DNA from 3 places in the Caldimonas hydrothermalis genome. Region 1 is predicted to be linked to each of the others. Evidence: predicted binding sites of a transcription regulator. Region 1 holds the regulator's gene; each other region holds the start of a gene.

Evidence for each region. The regulator sigma-54, encoded in region 1, starts transcription at its own class of promoters, with help from an activator protein. The targets are predictions, from matches to a motif close to TGGCANGNAANCTGCTTT.
Region 2: a site for sigma-54 is predicted at 1,507-1,524, ahead of AC1ECW_RS01965 (pilin). Genes of this name have one in related genera too.
Region 3: a site for sigma-54 is predicted at 3,154-3,171, ahead of glnA (type I glutamate--ammonia ligase). Genes of this name have one in related genera too.

Annotation. Positions count from the first base shown of each region.
Region 1 is NZ_JBWQXA010000011.1:86,975-92,848, reverse strand. Features, by position in the region: gene AC1ECW_RS13680 (thiol:disulfide interchange protein DsbA/DsbL) at 1-229, shown strand, start outside; gene lptA (lipopolysaccharide transport periplasmic protein LptA) at 332-907, shown strand; gene lptB (LPS export ABC transporter ATP-binding protein) at 913-1,680, shown strand; gene AC1ECW_RS13665 (RNA polymerase factor sigma-54) at 1,696-3,207, shown strand; gene AC1ECW_RS13660 (THUMP domain-containing class I SAM-dependent RNA methyltransferase) at 3,212-4,447, shown strand; gene AC1ECW_RS13655 (5'-methylthioadenosine/adenosylhomocysteine nucleosidase) at 4,426-5,178, opposite strand; gene AC1ECW_RS13650 (long-chain-fatty-acid--CoA ligase) at 5,198-5,874, opposite strand, start outside.
Region 2 is NZ_JBWQXA010000001.1:393,705-399,578, reverse strand. Features, by position in the region: gene AC1ECW_RS01975 (hypothetical protein) at 1-141, opposite strand, end outside; gene AC1ECW_RS01970 (alkene reductase) at 289-1,398, shown strand; gene AC1ECW_RS01965 (pilin) at 1,565-2,011, shown strand; gene AC1ECW_RS01960 (GtrA family protein) at 2,123-2,497, shown strand; gene AC1ECW_RS01955 (NAD(P)/FAD-dependent oxidoreductase) at 2,513-4,138, shown strand; gene AC1ECW_RS01950 (hypothetical protein) at 4,260-5,874, shown strand, end outside.
Region 3 is NZ_JBWQXA010000003.1:21,253-27,126, forward strand. Features, by position in the region: gene AC1ECW_RS05110 (hybrid sensor histidine kinase/response regulator) at 1-713, shown strand, start outside; gene AC1ECW_RS05115 (DUF1415 domain-containing protein) at 713-1,273, shown strand; gene AC1ECW_RS05120 (EI24 domain-containing protein) at 1,270-2,169, shown strand; gene AC1ECW_RS05125 (competence/damage-inducible protein A) at 2,192-3,013, shown strand; gene glnA (type I glutamate--ammonia ligase) at 3,239-4,657, shown strand; gene AC1ECW_RS05135 (hypothetical protein) at 4,856-5,371, shown strand; gene glnL (nitrogen regulation protein NR(II)) at 5,389-5,874, shown strand, end outside.

The DNA of each region.
Region 1 (5,874 bases):
GGCTCGCCAGGGGGTCGATCGCGCCAAGTTCCTCGAGGCCTTCAATTCTTTCGGCGTGCAGACCAAGACCCGCCAGGCCAAGCAGATCGCCGAGGGCTACAAGATCGACGGCGTGCCGGCCATCGGCATCAACGGCCGCTACTGGACCTCCGGGGCCCTGGCCGGATCGCTGGAGCGTTCGCTGCAGGTGGCCGACTACCTGATCGGCCAGGCGCGCGCCGGCCGCTGAGCGGCCTGTTCGGCCCGCCCCGGCACGAAACCTGCTGCCGGCCCTCGCGCGAGGGCCGTTCCCTGGGCTAGAATGGCATGGAACTGCAAGTTTCATGCCGTCATGAGCCCTTCCCTCCCCCCCCTCGGACGACCCTGGCGCAGCACGCCGGGGCTGGCCCTGGCCTTGGCGCTGTTGCTGGGCCCGGCGGCCTGGGCCGAGAGCGAGCGGGACCAGCCCTTGCATTTCACGGCCGACAGCCTGCGCTATGACGATGCGCGCCGGGTGAACGTGCTGACTGGCCGGGTCGAGCTCATCAAGGGCCCCTTGGTGCTGCGCGCTGACCGGGTGGAGGTGCGCCAGTCTGCCGAAGGCCACCACAGCGCCACGGCCACCGGGGCGGCCGAACCGGCCACCTTCCGCCGCAAGCGCGACGGCGTGGACGAGCACATCGAAGGCCGCGCCAGCCGCATCGACTACGACAGCCGCACCGACACGCTGCGACTGAGCGGCCAGGCCGTGATCCGGCGCCTGCGCGGCCCGGAGCTGGCCGACGAGATCAGCGGCCAGACCATCACCTATGACAACAGGGCCGAGACCTTCAGCGTGCAAGGCGGCGCCGAGGGCAGTGCAGACGGCCGGGTGCGCGGGGTGCTGACCCCGTCGTCGTCCGGCGCAGGGCGTGGAGACGCGCGTTGACACCCTTGCGCACGCCTGTGCCGCCCGGGGAGGGCAGCCGTCTGGAGGTCTCGGGCCTGCAAAAGCGCTACGGCGCGCGTCAGGTGGTCAAGGACGTGCACCTGTCGGTCAGAAGCGGCGAGGTCGTGGGCCTGCTGGGCCCCAACGGGGCAGGCAAGACCACCAGCTTCTACATGATCGTGGGCCTGGTGCCGGTGGACGCCGGCGAGATCCGCATCGATGGCCGGCGCGTCGAGCGCCGGCCCATCCATGAGCGTTCACGCCTGGGCCTGAGCTACCTGCCGCAGGAGGCCTCGATCTTCCGCAAGCTTTCGGTCGAGGAGAACATCCGCGCGGTGCTGGAGTTGCAGCGTGACGCGCAGGGCCGGCCACTGGACGAGACGGTGATCGCGCACCAGCTCGACGAGCTGCTGGCCGAGCTGTCGATCGAGAAGCTGCGCCATGCGCCGGCCCCGTCGCTGTCGGGCGGCGAGCGCCGCCGCGTGGAGATCGCGCGGGCGCTGGCCACGCAGCCGCGCTTCATCCTGCTGGACGAGCCCTTCGCCGGGGTCGATCCGATCGCGGTGATCGAGATCCAGCGCATCATCGGCTTCCTCAAGGCGCGCGGCATCGGGGTGCTCATCACCGACCACAACGTGCGCGAGACCCTGGGCATCTGCGACCACGCCTACATCATCAGCGAGGGGCGGGTGCTGGCCCAGGGCACGCCCTCCGAGATCGTCGAGAACGCCGACGTGCGAAAGGTCTATCTCGGCGAGCACTTCCGCATGTAGGTCAGGGACGATGCGATGAAGCCCTCCCTGCAGGTCCGGCTGTCCCAGCACCTGGCGCTGACGCCGCAGTTGCAGCAATCCATCCGGTTGCTGCAACTGTCCACGCTCGAGCTTCATCAGGAAGTCGAGCAGATGCTGGAACAAAACCCCTTCCTCGAACCCGAGGACGACAGCGGCGAGCCGGTGCCGGGCCCGTCCTTGCTGCCCGAGGCGCCGGCGACCCGCGAGCGCGAAGCCCAGGCCGACGCCGAGGCTGGCGACGGCTTCGAGGCGGCCGAGGCCGGCGGGGTCGATACGCTGGAGGTCGGCGCCACCGAGCGCGATGACTGGGAGAACGGCACCGAGCGCGACGACTTCGACGGCATCGGCGAGACGCCGGCCAGCCGCAGCGGCAGCGACGACGAGCTCGACCCCATCGAGCGGGCCAGCCCCGGCATCAGCCTGCAAGATCATTTGCGCCAGCAGTTGCTGGGCATGCGCCTGTCGCCCGAAGATGCCGCCGCGGTGCAGGTGCTGATCGAGTCGCTCGACGAAGACGGCTACCTGGCCGATGCGCTGGAGGACATCGCCGCCCACCTGGCCGGCGAGGACGAGGCCTCGCGCGAAGAACTGCTCGAGCGGCTGCGCTGCGCGCTGAAGTGGCTGCACAGTCTGCAGCCCACTGGCGTGGGCGCGCGCGACCTGTCCGAGTGCCTGTGTCTGCAGTTGCGCGCCCTGCCGCGCAGCGAGGCCCAGATCATCGCGCTGATGATCTGCCAGGGCCACCTCGAGGCGCTGGCACGGCGCGACGTGAAGAAGCTGATGGCCGCCACCGGCGCCGACGAGGAGCTGATCAAGCAGGCCCAAGCCCTGATCGTGGCCTGCGAGCCCAAGCCGGGTCGGCCCTTTGCGCGGGCCGAGGCCCACATCATCGTGCCCGACGTGATCGTGCAGAAGGCCGGCCGCGGCTGGAAGGTGGTGCTCAACCCCGACGTGATGCCGCGCCTGCGCATCAACGATCTCTATGCCCAGGCCATCCGGCAGCAGCGCGGCAGCGAGTCCAGCCAGGCCCTGGGCGCCAGGCTGCAGGAGGCACGCTGGTTCATGAAGAACATCCAGCAGCGCTTCGACACCATCTTGCGCGTCTCGCAGGCCATCGTCGAGCGGCAGAAGAACTTTTTCACCCATGGCGAGATCGCGATGAAGCCCTTGGTGCTGCGCGAGATCGCCGACGAGCTGGGTCTGCACGAATCGACCATCTCGCGCGTGACCACGGCCAAGTACATGGCCACGCCCTTCGGCACCTTCGAGCTGAAGTACTTCTTCGGCTCCTCGCTGAACACCGAGGCCGGGGGCAATGCCTCCAGCACCGCGGTGCGCGCGCTGATCAAGCAGCTCATCGCCTCGGAGGACCCGGCCCGGCCCCTGTCGGATAGCCAGCTCAGCCAGATGCTCGAGGAACAGGGCATCCAGGTGGCGCGCCGCACCGTGGCCAAGTACCGCGAGGCCCTGAAGATCGCGCCGGCCAACCTGCGCAAGGCCCTGTGACCTCATGAGACTGCAGCTTTTCCTTCCGTGTGCCGGTGGCGTGGAGGCCTGGCTGGCCGAGGAGGCGATGAGCCTGCTCGGGCCCGACACCCACGGCACGATCGAGCGCGGCGGCATCGCCCTGAGCGGCGACGCGCGCGCGGTGATGGTGCTCAACCTGGAAAGCCGCCTGGCCCAGCGCGTGCTGGTGCAGCTCGCGCGCGGCCCCTATCGCCAGGAAGACGACCTCTATGCCCTGGCCCGCCAGGTGCGCTGGCCCGACTGGATGAGCCCGGCACAGACCTTCAAGGTGGACGTGACCGCCCAGCGTTCGCCGCTGCGCAGCCTCAACTTTGCCGGGCTGCGCATCAAGGACGCGCTGTGCGATGCGATGCGCGAGGCCGCCGGCCAGCGGCCCAGCGTGGACACGCGCCACCCCGACGTGCGGGTGATGCTGCACCTCACCGAACAGGACGCCACTGTCTACATCGACACCTCGGGCGAGCCGCTGTTCAAGCGCGGCTGGCGCGAGGACAAGGGCGATGCCCCGCTGAAGGAGACCCTGGCCGCCGCGATGCTGGCCGCCGCGGGCTGGCGCGGCACGCCTCAGGCCGGCGGGGCTCTGCTCGATCCGTGTTGCGGCTCGGGCACCATCGCGATCGAGGCCGCCCAGATCGCCTGCGGCATCGCGCCGGGCCTGAAGCGACGCTTTGCCTTCGAACACCTGGCGCCCTTTGCCGGGCCGCCGGCGCGGGCCCAATGGCAGGCCTTGAGGCAGGCCGCGCGCTCACGCATCCACCCACCGGCCGTGCCGGTGTTCGCCAGCGACGTGTCGTTTCGCATGGTCGATTTCGCGCGCCGCAATGCACAGCGTGCCGGCGTGGCCGATGCGATCGAATTCCATGGTGGCGACGCGCTGGAGCGGCCGGCCCCGCGCCTGAGTGAGGGCCTGGCGCGCACACTGATGCTCAACCCGCCCTATGGCGAGCGCATCGAGGCGCGCGGCAGCGTGGCGCGCAGCGCCGAGCAGACCGGCCTGGCCGACGATTTCTATCCGCGTCTGGCGGCCCACTGGAAGCGCCATTTCGGCGGCTGGACGGCCTGGGTGCTCAGCCCCGAGATGAAACTGCCCAGCCGCATGCGCCTGAAGGAGGCCCGCCGCATCCCGATGTGGAACGGCCCCATCGAATGCCGCCTGTTCCGCTTCGACCTGGTCAGCGGATCGATGCGCGGTGAGGCTCAGCCCCCCGCGGCCAGATAACGCTCGACGAGCGCCACCGAGTAGCGGCGCGCCACATCCTGGACGAAGGCGGTGAAGTCCACATGGGCCTGATCGTCGGCCCGGTCCGAGATGGTGCGCAGCACGGCCAGGGGCAGGCCGTGGTCGTGACAGACCTGGGCGACGGCCGCGCCTTCCATTTCCACCGCCAGGGCATCGGGCAGCTCGCGGCGCAGGGCCGCGCTTTCGGCGCTGGTGGACACGAAACGGTCGCCGCTGAGGATCAGCCCGCTGTGCACGGCGGGCGTGCCGATGCCGAAGGCCGCCAGGGTGTCGGCGCCGAGCACCCTGGCGGCCTCGGCGGCCACCGAACGCGCCGCCTGAAGCAGGCGCTGGCTCATCGCCGCATCGGTGCGCAGGCGCGACAGGCCGTACAAGGGCAGCTCATGCCGCGGAAAGATCGGCGAGGCGTCCATGTCGTGCTGCAACAGCTCGGTGGCCACTACCAGGTCACCCACGCGCACGCCCTCGCCCAGGCCGCCGGCCACGCCGGTGAAGAGCAGAGCCTGCGCCCCGAAGCGCTGGATGGCCAGCGTGGCCGTGGTGGCCGCGGCCACCTTGCCGATGCCCGACAGCACCGCCACGACCTCGCGGCCGCCCAGATGCCCCACCCAGAAGTCCCGACCGGCCACACGTTCACGCCGCTCGTCGGGCATCCGTTCGAGGACGGCCGCCAGCTCCTCGTGCATCGCGGCGATGAGGGCCAGCGTCATGGCTGTGCGTCGTCAGGCCTCATTTCTTGTCCCGCAGCTCGCGCCGCAGGATCTTGCCCACCGGGGTCTTGGGCAGCTCGGTGCGGAACTCGATGACCTTGGGCCGCTTGTAGCCGGTCAGGTTCTGCTCGCAGTAGGCCCGCACATCAGCCTCGGTGAGCGCCGGGTTCTTCTTGACGATCACGAGCTTGACCGCCTCGCCCGACTTCTCGTCGGGCACGCCCACCGCAGCCACTTCCAGCACGCCGTCCATCTGGGCCACGACATCTTCCACTTCGTTGGGGTAGACGTTGAAGCCCGACACCAGGATCATGTCCTTCTTGCGGTCCACGATTCGGAAGTAGCCGCGCTCGTCCACCGTGCCGATGTCGCCGGTGCGGAAGAAGCCGTCGGGCGTCATGACCTTGGCGGTCTCGTCCGGGCGCTGCCAGTACCCGGCCATCACCTGAGGGCCGCGGATGGCGATCTCGCCCGGGGTGCCGATCGGCACCTCGTGGCCTTCATCGTCGAGCAGCTTGAACTCGGTGGAGGGCAGCGGCAAGCCGATGGTGCCGGTGAACTCGGTGCTGTCGGTGGGGTTGCAACTGGCCGAGGGCGAGGTTTCCGACAGGCCGTAGCCTTCGCAGATGGGGCAACCGGTTTTCTGCAGCCACAGCTTGGCCGTGGCCGACTGCACCGCCATGCCGCCGCCCACGC
Region 2 (5,874 bases), on a different contig from region 1:
CGCCACCAGCCGCCCGTCCCGCAGCCATTGGCGCAGCAGAGATGCTTGCAGCAAGCCGGGGTGCACGCCGCCTGCGCGCAGCAGCTGCACGCAACGATCCACATCGCGCGGGTGCATGGGGCGGGCGAAAACCAGGCTCATGCAGCGTTGCTCCTGCCATCGAGGCCAGCGCCATTATCGGCGTGCGCCCTCACGGTGAGGACTCCGCGGCGCCTAGCAGAAGTTGCAAAGCCGCGCTGCCCTTGCGTCCACTGCAAAGCGGCGGCGCCGACGCTACCCTTGGCGGCCATGAACACCTTGTACGACCCCCTGAAGGCCGGCGACCTGCTTCTCGCCAATCGCATCGTGATGGCCCCGCTCACGCGCAACCGTGCCCCGCGCGGCGTGCCGCACGAACTGCACGCCACCTACTACACCCAGCGCGCCAGCGCCGGATTGATCGTCTCCGAAGGCACCGCCATCAGCCCCATGGGCCAGGGCTATGCCGACGTGCCCGGCCTGTACACGCCCGAGCAACTCGCCGGCTGGCGGCGCGTGACCGACAGTGTGCATGCCGCCGGCGGGCGCATCGTGGCCCAGATCTGGCACGTGGGCCGCGTCTCGCACACCTCGCTGCTGCCCGGGGGCCAGGCCCCGGTGGCCCCGTCGGCGCTGCCGGCCAAGACCCGCACCTACCTCATCGGCCCCGACGGCCAGGGCGGCTTCGAGCCGGTGTCCGCCCCGCGCGCGCTGGACGCGTCCGAACTGCCCGCCCTCGTGGCCGACTACGCCCGCGCGGCCCGTGCGGCGGTCGAAGAGGCCGGGTTTGACGGGGTGGAGATCCACGCCGCCAACGGCTACCTGCTCGACCAGTTCCTCAAGACCGGCAGCAACCAACGCACCGATGCCTACGGCGGCTCCATCGAGAACCGTGCCCGATTGCTGCTCGAAGTGACGCGCGCCGTGGCCGGCGCCATCGGCGGTGGGCGCACCGGCATCCGCCTGTCGCCCATCACCCCGGCCAACGACATCGTCGATGCCGAGCCCCAGCCGCTGTTCGAACACGTGGTGCGCGAGCTCGCGCCCCTGGGCCTGGCCTTCATCCACGTGATCGAAGGCGCCACCGGCGGCCCCCGAGAACTGCCCGACCGCCCCTTCGATTTCGAGGCCCTGCGCCACGCGTACCGCCACGCCGGCGGCACCGGTGCCTGGATCGTCAACAACGGCTACGACAAAGCCCTGGCCGAAGCCGCCGTGGCCGAAGGCCGGGCCGACGCCGTGGCCTTCGGCCGGCTTTTCATCAGCAACCCCGACCTCGTACGTCGCCTGCGCGAAGGCGCGCCGCTCAACGCCTGGGACGTGAAGACTTTCTATGGGGGCGGGGCGCAGGGCTACATCGACTACCCGGCGCTGGCCTGACCATTTTTGTCAGCATGGTCCCTCCAAGCTGACGCTTCCAGTCCCCCAAAAGAGCACGGCCGGTCTGCAAATGCCGATTCCATCACGATCCGTGCCGGCCCGAACCGCTGGCACGGCCCCTGCATGGAAGTGGGCGCACAACCCCCAACCTCTTTGGAGAGACTGTATGAAGCAACTGCACATGATGAAGCGTTCGGCCCAGAAGGGCTTCACGCTGATCGAACTGATGATCGTCGTGGCGATCATCGGTATCCTGGCGGCGATTGCGCTGCCGGCGTACCAGGATTACACCGTGCGCGCGCGGGTGTCTGAGGCCTTGGCCCAATTGGCTGGCGCCAAAGCCACCGTTGCCGAAAATATCGCGTCCAATGGTGGGACGATCGACAATGCGACGGTTTGCAATGGCTTTACTGCGATTTCGGTGGCAACCCAGAATGTGGCCTCGACGGCTTGTAACAACGGCGTGCTCACTGTGACCACCACGAACCGTGCTGGCAACTTCACTATCACGCTGACGCCGACCGCCAGTGCCACAGCTGCCGCCGTGACCTGGCGGTGCACGGCGCCTGCCACAAATCATCGCTTTGTGCCGCAGGAATGCCGCAACACCTAATGCAAGCCCACGGCTCTGCCTGAGAATCATGGAAACCCCGCCTTGGCGGGGTTTTTTATCACGGTGCCACGTGCCGGTTTTGACACTCTGCCTTTTCGACGTTGTTAGATCATGCAGTTGATCGCTTACACGATGGTCAGCGGCCTTGCCTTTGTGGTCGATGCATTGGTCTTGCTGGTGGCGGCACAGATGTGGAGTGTGCCAGCCGGCGCCAGCGCTGCGGCGGGATTCGTAGCGGGGCTCATCGTGAACTTCGTGCTGTGCCGGCAACTGGTGTTCCCTGACGCCCGCGGAATGGGCCTTTCCACGCAGTTTGGCGGGTTCGTGCTCAGTGGCATGGGTGGTTTGTTGGTGACCGTGATGTTGGTGGAGGCCCTCGCCACCCGTCTGGCTTGGCCGCTGCTCATCGCAAAGTTTTCCGCGGCGGGGGTGGTTGTTGTTCTCAACTTTTACTTTCGCTCGACTTTTGTGTTCAAACGCGTCTGAACCGCGCAGACCTCTATGGCAGCCTCTTCCAAAACAGTAGTGATCATTGGTGCGGGCCCCGCTGGGTTGACGGCTGCCCACGAGCTGGTGACCCGCTCGGATATCAAACCAATCATCTTGGAAGCCGATACCCAAGTGGGAGGCATTTCCAAGACGATCGAATACCGCGGTAATCGCATGGACCTCGGTGGGCACCGTTTTTTTTCCAAGTCCGACTGGGTCATGCGATGGTGGCAGGCCCTGCTGCCTTTGCAAGGGCCGACGGACGGACCGGTCACGGTGCACTACCACGGCAAACAGCAGACGGTGATGCCTTCTGGCTCTGAGGGGGGGCAGGCATGCCTGTTGTTGCGCCCGCGATTGTCAAGAATTTATTTTCTTCGGCGTTTCTTTGATTACCCGCTCAAGCTGAACTGGACCACCATTTCCAATCTGGGGGGGTGGCGTCTGGCTCGAATTCTCTTCAGTTATGCCGCGGCCAAGATACGCCCTCGGGATGAAAAGAGCCTGGAAGATTTCATCATCAATCGCTTTGGCGCAGAGCTTTATCGTACGTTTTTCAAAGACTACACAGAGAAGGTATGGGGTGTGCCCTGTTCGGAGATCAGTGCCGAATGGGGTGCGCAACGCATCAAGAGTTTGTCCATTTCTGAAGCCTTGAAGCACGCCGTGGGCCGCTTCCTGCCCAAGCGCGATGGTAGGGTGAAGCACACCAGTTTGATCGAGCAGTTTCTTTATCCACCGCTGGGGCCCGGGCAGATGTGGGAAGCCGCGGCGGACAAGGTCTGCGCTTTGGGCGGGCGGATTGAGTTTGGCGTCAAAGTGGTTGGAGTGCGTCACGCCGATGGCCGCATCCAAGGCGTGGAGGTGGTCCGCAACGGCGGGTCGAAAGAGTTCATCCCCGCCGATGAGGTGATTTCGACGATGCCGGTGCGCGAACTGGTGCAAGGCATGGTGCCCGCGGCACCGCCAGAGGTGTTAGAGGTTGCCGGGGGTTTGCTGTACCGTGACTTCATCACCGTGGGCTTGTTGGTGCGCAAGCTCAAGCCCAGCCGTTATGCAGCAGCCGGAACCCGCACGCACGTGCTTCCCGACAACTGGATCTACGTGCAGGAAAAAGAAGTCAAGCTGGGTCGCCTGCAAATCTTCAACAACTGGAGCTCGGCTTTGGTTCGAGATCAAGACACAGTGTGGCTTGGCCTCGAGTATTTCTGCAACGAAGGCGATGCGCTGTGGAGCATGCCCAAAGAGGAGTTTGCTCGGTTTGCTATCCAGGAGTTGGCTTCAATTGACCTCATCGATCCGGCCGATGTTCTGGATTGGAACGTGGTCCATGTTGAAAAAGCCTATCCAGCTTACTTTGGCAGCTACGACCGTTTCGGTGTGATCCGCCAATGGGTGGATTCGTTCGGCAACTTGTATCTGGTGGGACGAAATGGGATGCATCGCTATAACAACCAAGATCACTCGATGCTCACCGGCAAACTGGCTGCCGAAGCGATCATGTTTGGACATGTGGATCGCGCTGAAATCTGGGCCGTCAACATCGACGACGAATATCACGAGATGAAAGTGGATCGTGACGCGCAGCCCACAGACGCAGGCGAGGGAGTACCAGCCGTATCGGGCGGACGCGGCTGACCGCCCCATGTCTTTACCGCGAACAGCATCCTCTCGAACTCCTTTTGCGGCCGCCTTGTTGGTGGTCTGGGCTGCGTGGCTGTGGGCCAACCCTTACCAAGGGATATGGCACGACGCGCGCGTGTACCTCGTGATGGCCTACCGTCACGTGGTGCCGGAGGCTTTCGAGCGGGATGTCTGGTTCTTGTTCGGATCGCAAGACCGTTCCAGCCTGTTCGACGAGGTGTATGCGGCACTCTTGCGCTTAGGTCCCGTTGATGCCACGGCTAAGGTGGTAGCACTCGGTGGCGGTGTGACGTGGGCGATTGGCGCGTTCTGGTTTGCGCATACGGTGATCGGTCCGCGCTGGGGGCTGTGGGCGGCCGTCTTGCTATCCGTTTTGGCGCCTCCCTATACCTTTGTTGATTCAAAGATCTTTGTATTAACGGAGTCGTTCGCGACTGCGCGGCCTTATGCCATGGGGCTGACGCTGATGGGGGTGGCGGCGCATCTGACGGGTCGTCATTGGGTAGCGGTCGTTGCATTGTTCACGGGCTTTGTCTTTCACCCACTCATTGCCATATGGGGAATATTGGCGCTCGCGGGTTGCCGAATTGCTGACTCCGTTCTCGCTGTGATTCTGGTGGTGGGGTCGCTTGCGGCGATCTTCGCGGCGGCTGCAGGCTATGAGCGGCTTGAGCCCATGGCAGGTCTTTGGTTCCAGTTGGTGCAAAGCACATCCTCCGTCGTGCTGGCGCCGACCCCAGACGCCGTGGCCTTGGATCAGAATCTTTGGTGGCTGGCCATTCTGCTGCTTGGTGGGCGCTTGGGATCCACGCCTTACCGAAGGCTGTATTTGCTCGTGGCATGGCTCGCAGCCTGGGGCTTTCTGGCGAGCCTGGTGCTGTCCTTCTACTATCCGGCGGTATGGCCGGTCCAGGCTCAACCTTGGCGCGCCCTGTGGTTGGCAGCGGCCGTCGGAATCGTTGCGGGGATCGATGTAGTTAAGCGCATGCAGGAGTCGGCCCATCGCTGGTATTGGCTTGCGGCGCTACTGGCGTCGTACATGTTGGCTGGGCGGGCGTTCGGTGGCACTCTTTTGCTCGTAGCGTGGTGCGTGTACGTGTGCCCATGGCTTCGCCGCGCGTTGACATCTCTTTGGAGTCAGTTGTCGCGATCCTCTCAAAGGTTTATCGAGATGATTGGGGGGCTATGGTTGGTGGGAGTTACTGTCTTTTGCAGTCTCCCATTGACATATGTGCAGCGATCAATTCCTTGGACGGATGTTCATTTTGTCGTCCCGACGATCCTGACTGGACTCGTGGTGCCGTTGTTACTGACATGGATCGTGATCAACGCGAAGGGGGCGGCGAGGATCTTGTGGGCGGTTCCTTTGGCGATACTGTCGTGGACCCTGTGGGACCAGCGTACAGCGGCACAGCGTTTGATTGAGTCGGGATACTCTGTCGGTGGACAAGAGGGTCTGCAAGATACCGTATATCGTCGCGGCGAGGTGGTGTATTGGCCAGATAATGAACTTGGGCCTTGGTTTGAACTGGCCACTGCCGGTTATGCCCAAAATGTCCAGTCGATCGGTATCTTGTTTTCCCAAGATCACGCTTTGCTGATTCATGATCGGCTGCATCGTATCAGGAATCTCCAGCCTTCCCCGCAGTGGGAGGGTCAATTCAACGAACACGATTTGCATGCACCGTTCTACCACCCTATTCGGTGGGACGGGCAAGCGTTGGCTGCTC
Region 3 (5,874 bases), on a different contig from region 1:
CGGGGCTGGTGGTCGTGGTGCACGATGCGCGCCAAGCCGTTTCCGAGGCGGCCCTGGTGGCTTTGCGCGAGCGCCTGAGCGCCGGCTGCGACATCGTCGTGCTGGTGTCGCCCCATGGCAGCGAGGAGACCGGGGCGCTGGAGCCCGAGCGTGGGCAGGCGCTGGGGTTGAAGGTCTACATCGCCCCGCTCAGCCCGGCCGACCTGCGCCAGCTCACGCTCAGCCACCAGGCACCGGCCGCCGCCGTGCCAGCCCAACCCCCCGCGACCGCGACGGCCTTGCCGCTGGCGCGTTGGCAGGGCGCACGCTTCCTCGTGGTCGAAGACAATCCAGTGAACCAGGTGCTGGCCCAGGAGATGCTGCGGCTGCTCGGCTTTCAGGTGGAGGTGGTTGCCGGCGGGCAGGAGGCCCTGGATCACTGCGAGCGCCATCCCCCTGATGCCGTGTTGATGGACGTCCAGATGCCCGGGCTGGACGGTCTGGAGACCACGCGCCGCCTGCGCCGCGCCCAGGCCCAAGGCAGGCTGCCGCCGTTTCCGATCATCGCCGCCACGGCCCACGCCAGCGAGTCGGACCGGCGGTCCTGTCTGCTGGCCGGCATGGACGGGTATATTGCCAAGCCGCTGGACCTGCGCGTGATGCGCTCGGAGATCCGGCGCGTGCTGCTCCATGCCTGCGGCGACGACAGCGACACCCCAGAAACCCGCTACTGATGACCGATCGAACCACTGCCGAGCACGTGATCGCCCGCACCCGCCTGTGGCTGGAGCGGGCTGTGATCGGCCTGAATCTGTGCCCCTTTGCCAAGGCGGTGCACGCCCGTGGCCAGATCCGCTGGGTGGTGAGCCCTGCCACCACGACCGAGGCCCTGCTGGACGCGCTGCGCACCGAGCTGCGCTGGCTGGCGCAGGCCGATCCCTCGGCAACGGACACGACCTTGCTGATCCACCCCCATGTGCTGGCCGACTTCCTCGACTTCAACGACTTCCTCGACGACGCCGAGGCGGCTGTGGCCGAGCTGGGCCTGGAAGGCGTGCTGCAGGTGGCCAGCTTCCACCCCGGCTACCAGTTCGCCGGCACCGACGCCGACGACATCGCCAATGCCACCAACCGCTCGCCCTATCCCACCTTGCACCTGTTGCGCGAGGCCAGCATCGAGCGGGCGGTGGCCGCGTTTCCCGAGCCTGAAACCATCTACGAAGCCAACATCGCGACGCTGCGACGGCTGGGCCCGCACGGCTGGGCCCGGCTGATGGACGACAAACCCTCATGACCCTGCTCCTGGACGCCTTCTGGCGCGCCCTGGCCTACTGCCTGCATCCGCGCGTCATCCTGCTGTCGCTCGCGCCGCTGCTGCTCACCGCCGGTCTGTGCTTTGCGCTGGGCTGGTTCTACTGGGAAGCCGCCGTGGCGGCGGTGGACGCGTGGCTGCGCGGCTGGGCCCTGGTGAACTCGTTCACGCTGTGGCTGGAATCGATGGGGGCCACCGGCCTGCGCGCGGTGATGGCGCCGTTGATCGTGGTGGCGCTGGCCGTGCCGGTGATCGTCGTGGTGTCGCTGATGGCCGTCTCGGTCCTCATGACGCCGGCCTTGGTGCGCCTGGTGGGGGCCCGGCGCTTCCCGCAACTGGCCCGGCGCCAGGGTGAATCCTTCTGGCGCTCGCTGCTGTGGATGCTGGGACACACCCTGGTGGCGCTGGCCGCCTTGGTTGTCAGCCTGCCGCTGTGGCTCATCCCGCCGCTGGCCTTGGTGCTGCCGCCGCTGATCTGGGGCTGGCTCACCTACCGTGTGATGGCCTTCGATGCCCTGGCCGAACATGCCGAGCGTGCCGAGCGCCACGCCTTGCTGCGCGAGCACCGCTGGCCTTTGCTGGGCATGGGCCTGCTGTGCGGCTACCTCGGGGCTGCCCCGGCCCTGCTGTGGGCCCTGGGTGCGGTGGCCTTCATCCTGGCCCCGCTGCTCGTGGTGGTGTCGGTTTGGCTCTACACGCTGGTGTTCGCCTTCTCCTCGCTGTGGTTCACCCACTATGCCCTGGCAGCGCTGGAGCGTTGGCGCAGTCAGCGCGAGGACCAGGTCCTGCCCGCCGAAAGCATCGTTGCCCCGGGGCCCGAGACCGTGCGTGCCGCGGGCCTGCTCGAACCGCCCCCGGGCCCGGGCACGCCCGGTTGATCCCCCTCACCGATCCGCACGGATGACCATGGACTTCGGACTTCTCATCGTCGGCGACGAGATCCTTTCGGGCAAACGCCAGGACAAGCACCTGCCGCGGCTGCTGGAGCTGCTGTCGCAGCGCGGGCTGGCCCTGCGCTGGGCGCGCTATGTCGGCGACGACCCCCGCCGCCTCGAGGCGGCGCTGAAAGACGCCTTCGCCAGCGGGGACGTGGTCTTCAGTTGCGGCGGCATTGGCGCCACGCCGGACGACCACACCCGCCAGTGCGCCGCCCGTGCGCTGGGCGTGCCGCTGGCCCTGCACCCCAAGGCCCGTGAGCTGATCATCGAGCGCATGCGCGACGTCGCACGCGAGCAGGGCCAGCCCTTCGAGCCCGACCGCCCCGACAACGTGCACCGGCTCAACATGGGCGTCTTCCCTGAGGGGGCGACGATCATCCCGAACCCCTACAACAAGATCCCCGGCTTCTCGGTGGGGCATGTCCACTTCCTGCCGGGCTTTCCGGTCATGGCCTGGCCGATGATGGAGTGGGTGCTGGACCACCAGTACCGGCATCTCTTCCACGCCCGCCCGCAGACGGAGCGCTCGGTCATCGTCTACGGCAGCATGGAAGCCAGCCTCACCCCGCTGATGGAGTCCATCGAGTCCCGCCATCCGCAGGTGCGGGTGTTCAGCCTGCCCAGCGTCGACCACCCCGAGCATGGCCGGCACATCGAACTGGGGGTCATGGGGCCGCCCGAGGCGGCGGCCCAGGCCTACGCCGACCTGCTGTCGGGCCTGCAGGCGCTGGCCGTGCGGCTCGGCCCCGAATTGGTGCGACACTCCTCGCCGCCGAGCCCTTGAATGGTGCGGTAACGTGCACTATGGTGGTGCTTCAGGCGTCGTGGCGGCCACTTGGCACCTGCGGTGGTGCCGCGCACCGTTCGGGCCATGTCCGGGGTGACCCGTCGGCGTGCCGGCGATGCACCGGAATGCATCAGCGTTGGCATGCTTTCTGCTAAATTGCCCCCGCGCGGGCCGGCCCTCGGCCTACCCACCCCCCTCACACACATCCCCTAGGAGCATTTGATGGCCAACAAGACGGTCGCCGACGTGATGAAGATGGTGAAGGAGAACGAAGTCAAGTTCGTCGACTTTCGTTTCACCGACACCCGTGGCAAGGAACAGCACGTCACCGTGCCCATCTCGGCCTTCGACGAAGACAAGTTCACGTCGGGTCACGCCTTCGACGGTTCGTCGATCGCCGGCTGGAAGGGCATCGAGGCCTCGGACATGCTGCTGATGCCCGACCCGAACACCGCGAACATCGACCCGTTCTATGAGGAGCCCACGCTCTTTCTGACCTGCGACGTGATCGAGCCGGGCGACGGCAAGCCCTACGAGCGCGATCCCCGCTCGCTGGCCAAGCGCGCCGAGGCCTACCTGAAGTCCTCGGGCATCGGTGATGCCGCCTACTTCGGCCCCGAGCCCGAGTTCTTCGTCTTCGACAGCATCCGCTGGAACGTGGACATGTCCGGCTGCTTCGTGAAGATCGAATCTGAGGAAGCCGCCTGGAACACCGGCAAGGAATACGAGCACGGCAACACCGGCTACCGTCCCACCGTCAAGGGCGGCTACTTCCCGGTGCCCCCGGTCGATTCAGGCCAGGACCTGCGCTCGGAGATGTGCCTGATCCTCGAGCAAATGGGCATTCCGGTCGAAGTGCACCACCACGAGGTGGCCAACGCCGGCCAGATGGAGATCGGCACCAAGTTCAGCACCCTGGTGCAGCGCGCCGACTGGCTGCAGCTCCAGAAGTACGTGATCCAGAACGTGGCCCATGCCTACGGCAAGACGGCCACCTTCATGCCCAAGCCGATCGTGGGCGACAACGGCTCGGGCATGCACGTGCACCAGTCCGTGTGGAAGGACGGCAAGAACCTGTTCGCCGGTGACGGCTACGCCGGCCTGTCGGACTTTGCGCTGTACTACATCGGCGGCATCATCAAGCACGCCCGTGCCCTGAACGCGATCACCAACCCGACCACCAACAGCTACAAGCGCCTGGTGCCGGGCTTCGAAGCCCCGGTGAAGCTGGCCTACTCCAGCCGCAACCGCTCGGCCTCCATCCGCATCCCCTATGTGGCCAACCCGAAGGGCCGCCGCATCGAAGCGCGCTTCCCCGACCCGATGGCCAACCCCTACCTGTGCTTTGCCGCGCTGCTGATGGCCGGCCTGGACGGCGTCGAGAACAAGATCCATCCGGGTGAGGCTGCCACCAAGGACCTGTACCACCTGCCGCCCGAGGAAGACGCGAAGATCCCGACCGTCTGCCACAGCCTCGACCAGGCGCTGGAGTACCTGGACCAGGACCGCGCCTTCCTGACCAAGGGCGGCGTGTTCACCGATGCCTTCATCGACGCCTACATCGAACTGAAGATGCAGGAAGTGACCCGCTTCCGCATGACCACCCACCCGGTGGAGTTCGACATGTACTACAGCCTGTGAGGCAGCCGGCGGCCCCGCAAGGGGCTCTCGCAAGCGACGAAGGGTGGCATATGCCACCCTTTGTCGCTTTCCGGAGGATCCATCGCTGGACCGTGGTGCGGCTCATGCCCGATACTGCAGGTCTCGACGGCTGACACGAGCCGTGAACCCTTGCGCCGAGCCGGGGTCTACTCAGCCTTGCCTGCCCAGACTGCATCCATGCCACGAGCCGACTTCTGCCGCCCCCTGGTGATCGCCGCCTGCATCCTGGCCGGTGTGCCGGCCTGGGCGCAGACGGTCTACCGTTGCCCGGGCAACCATTTCACCAATGCCCTGACGCCCAAGGAGGCCGAGGCCAAGGGCTGTCGTGTGGTTGAGGGCGGGAATGTGACCATCGTCGAATCGCGCCGGCCGGCCCCGGCGGCCCGGCCGTCCGGCGCCGGCTCGGCCTCTGCCGCCGCGCCGACAGGCCCTCGGATCGACCCGAACGAGCAGCGCGCCCGCGACAGCGATGCCCGGCGCATCCTCGAGGCCGAGCTGCGCCGCGAGGAGGAGGCCCTGGCCGCTTTGCGCAAGGAATACAACAACGGCGAACCCGAGCGCCGCGGCGACGAGCGCAACTACCAGAAGTATCTGGACCGCGTGGCCAACCTGCAGGCCGACATCGCCCGCAAGGAGGCCGACATCGCCTCCATCCGCCGCGAGTTGGGCCGCCTGCCGGCCACGACGCCCTGACGGCGGTGCCCCTGGCGGTGTCTTCGCCCTGCGCTCCTTTGCCCGACGGCGTCGACGGCGCGCCGGTGCCGCCGGCCGACTTCGCCGCTTTCGACCAGTTGGCCACCATGGTGGCCCTGGTGCGCACCGATGGCAGTTGCCGCTTCGCCAATGCGGCCTTCGAGACCGTGCTGGGCCTTTCGCGGCGCAGCATGCTGCGCGGCTCGCTGTTCGAATGGTTCGCTGAGCCCGAGGCCGTGCGCGACACCGTCGTGGCGGTGGCGCGCAACGAGTTCTCGATCAGCCGCTTCGAGACGCAACTGCGTCGTCCACCGGGGACCGCGCAGACCGAATGGCTGCCGGTGCATGTGATCGTGACCCAGACCGACCAGCCCGAGCAGGTCCTGGTGGAGCTGGTCGAGATCGAGCAGCAGACCCGCCAGGACCGCGAGGAGCGTGCGCTGGACCAGGCCCAGGCCACCAAGGAGCTGATCCGCAACCTCGCCCACGAGATCAAGAATCCG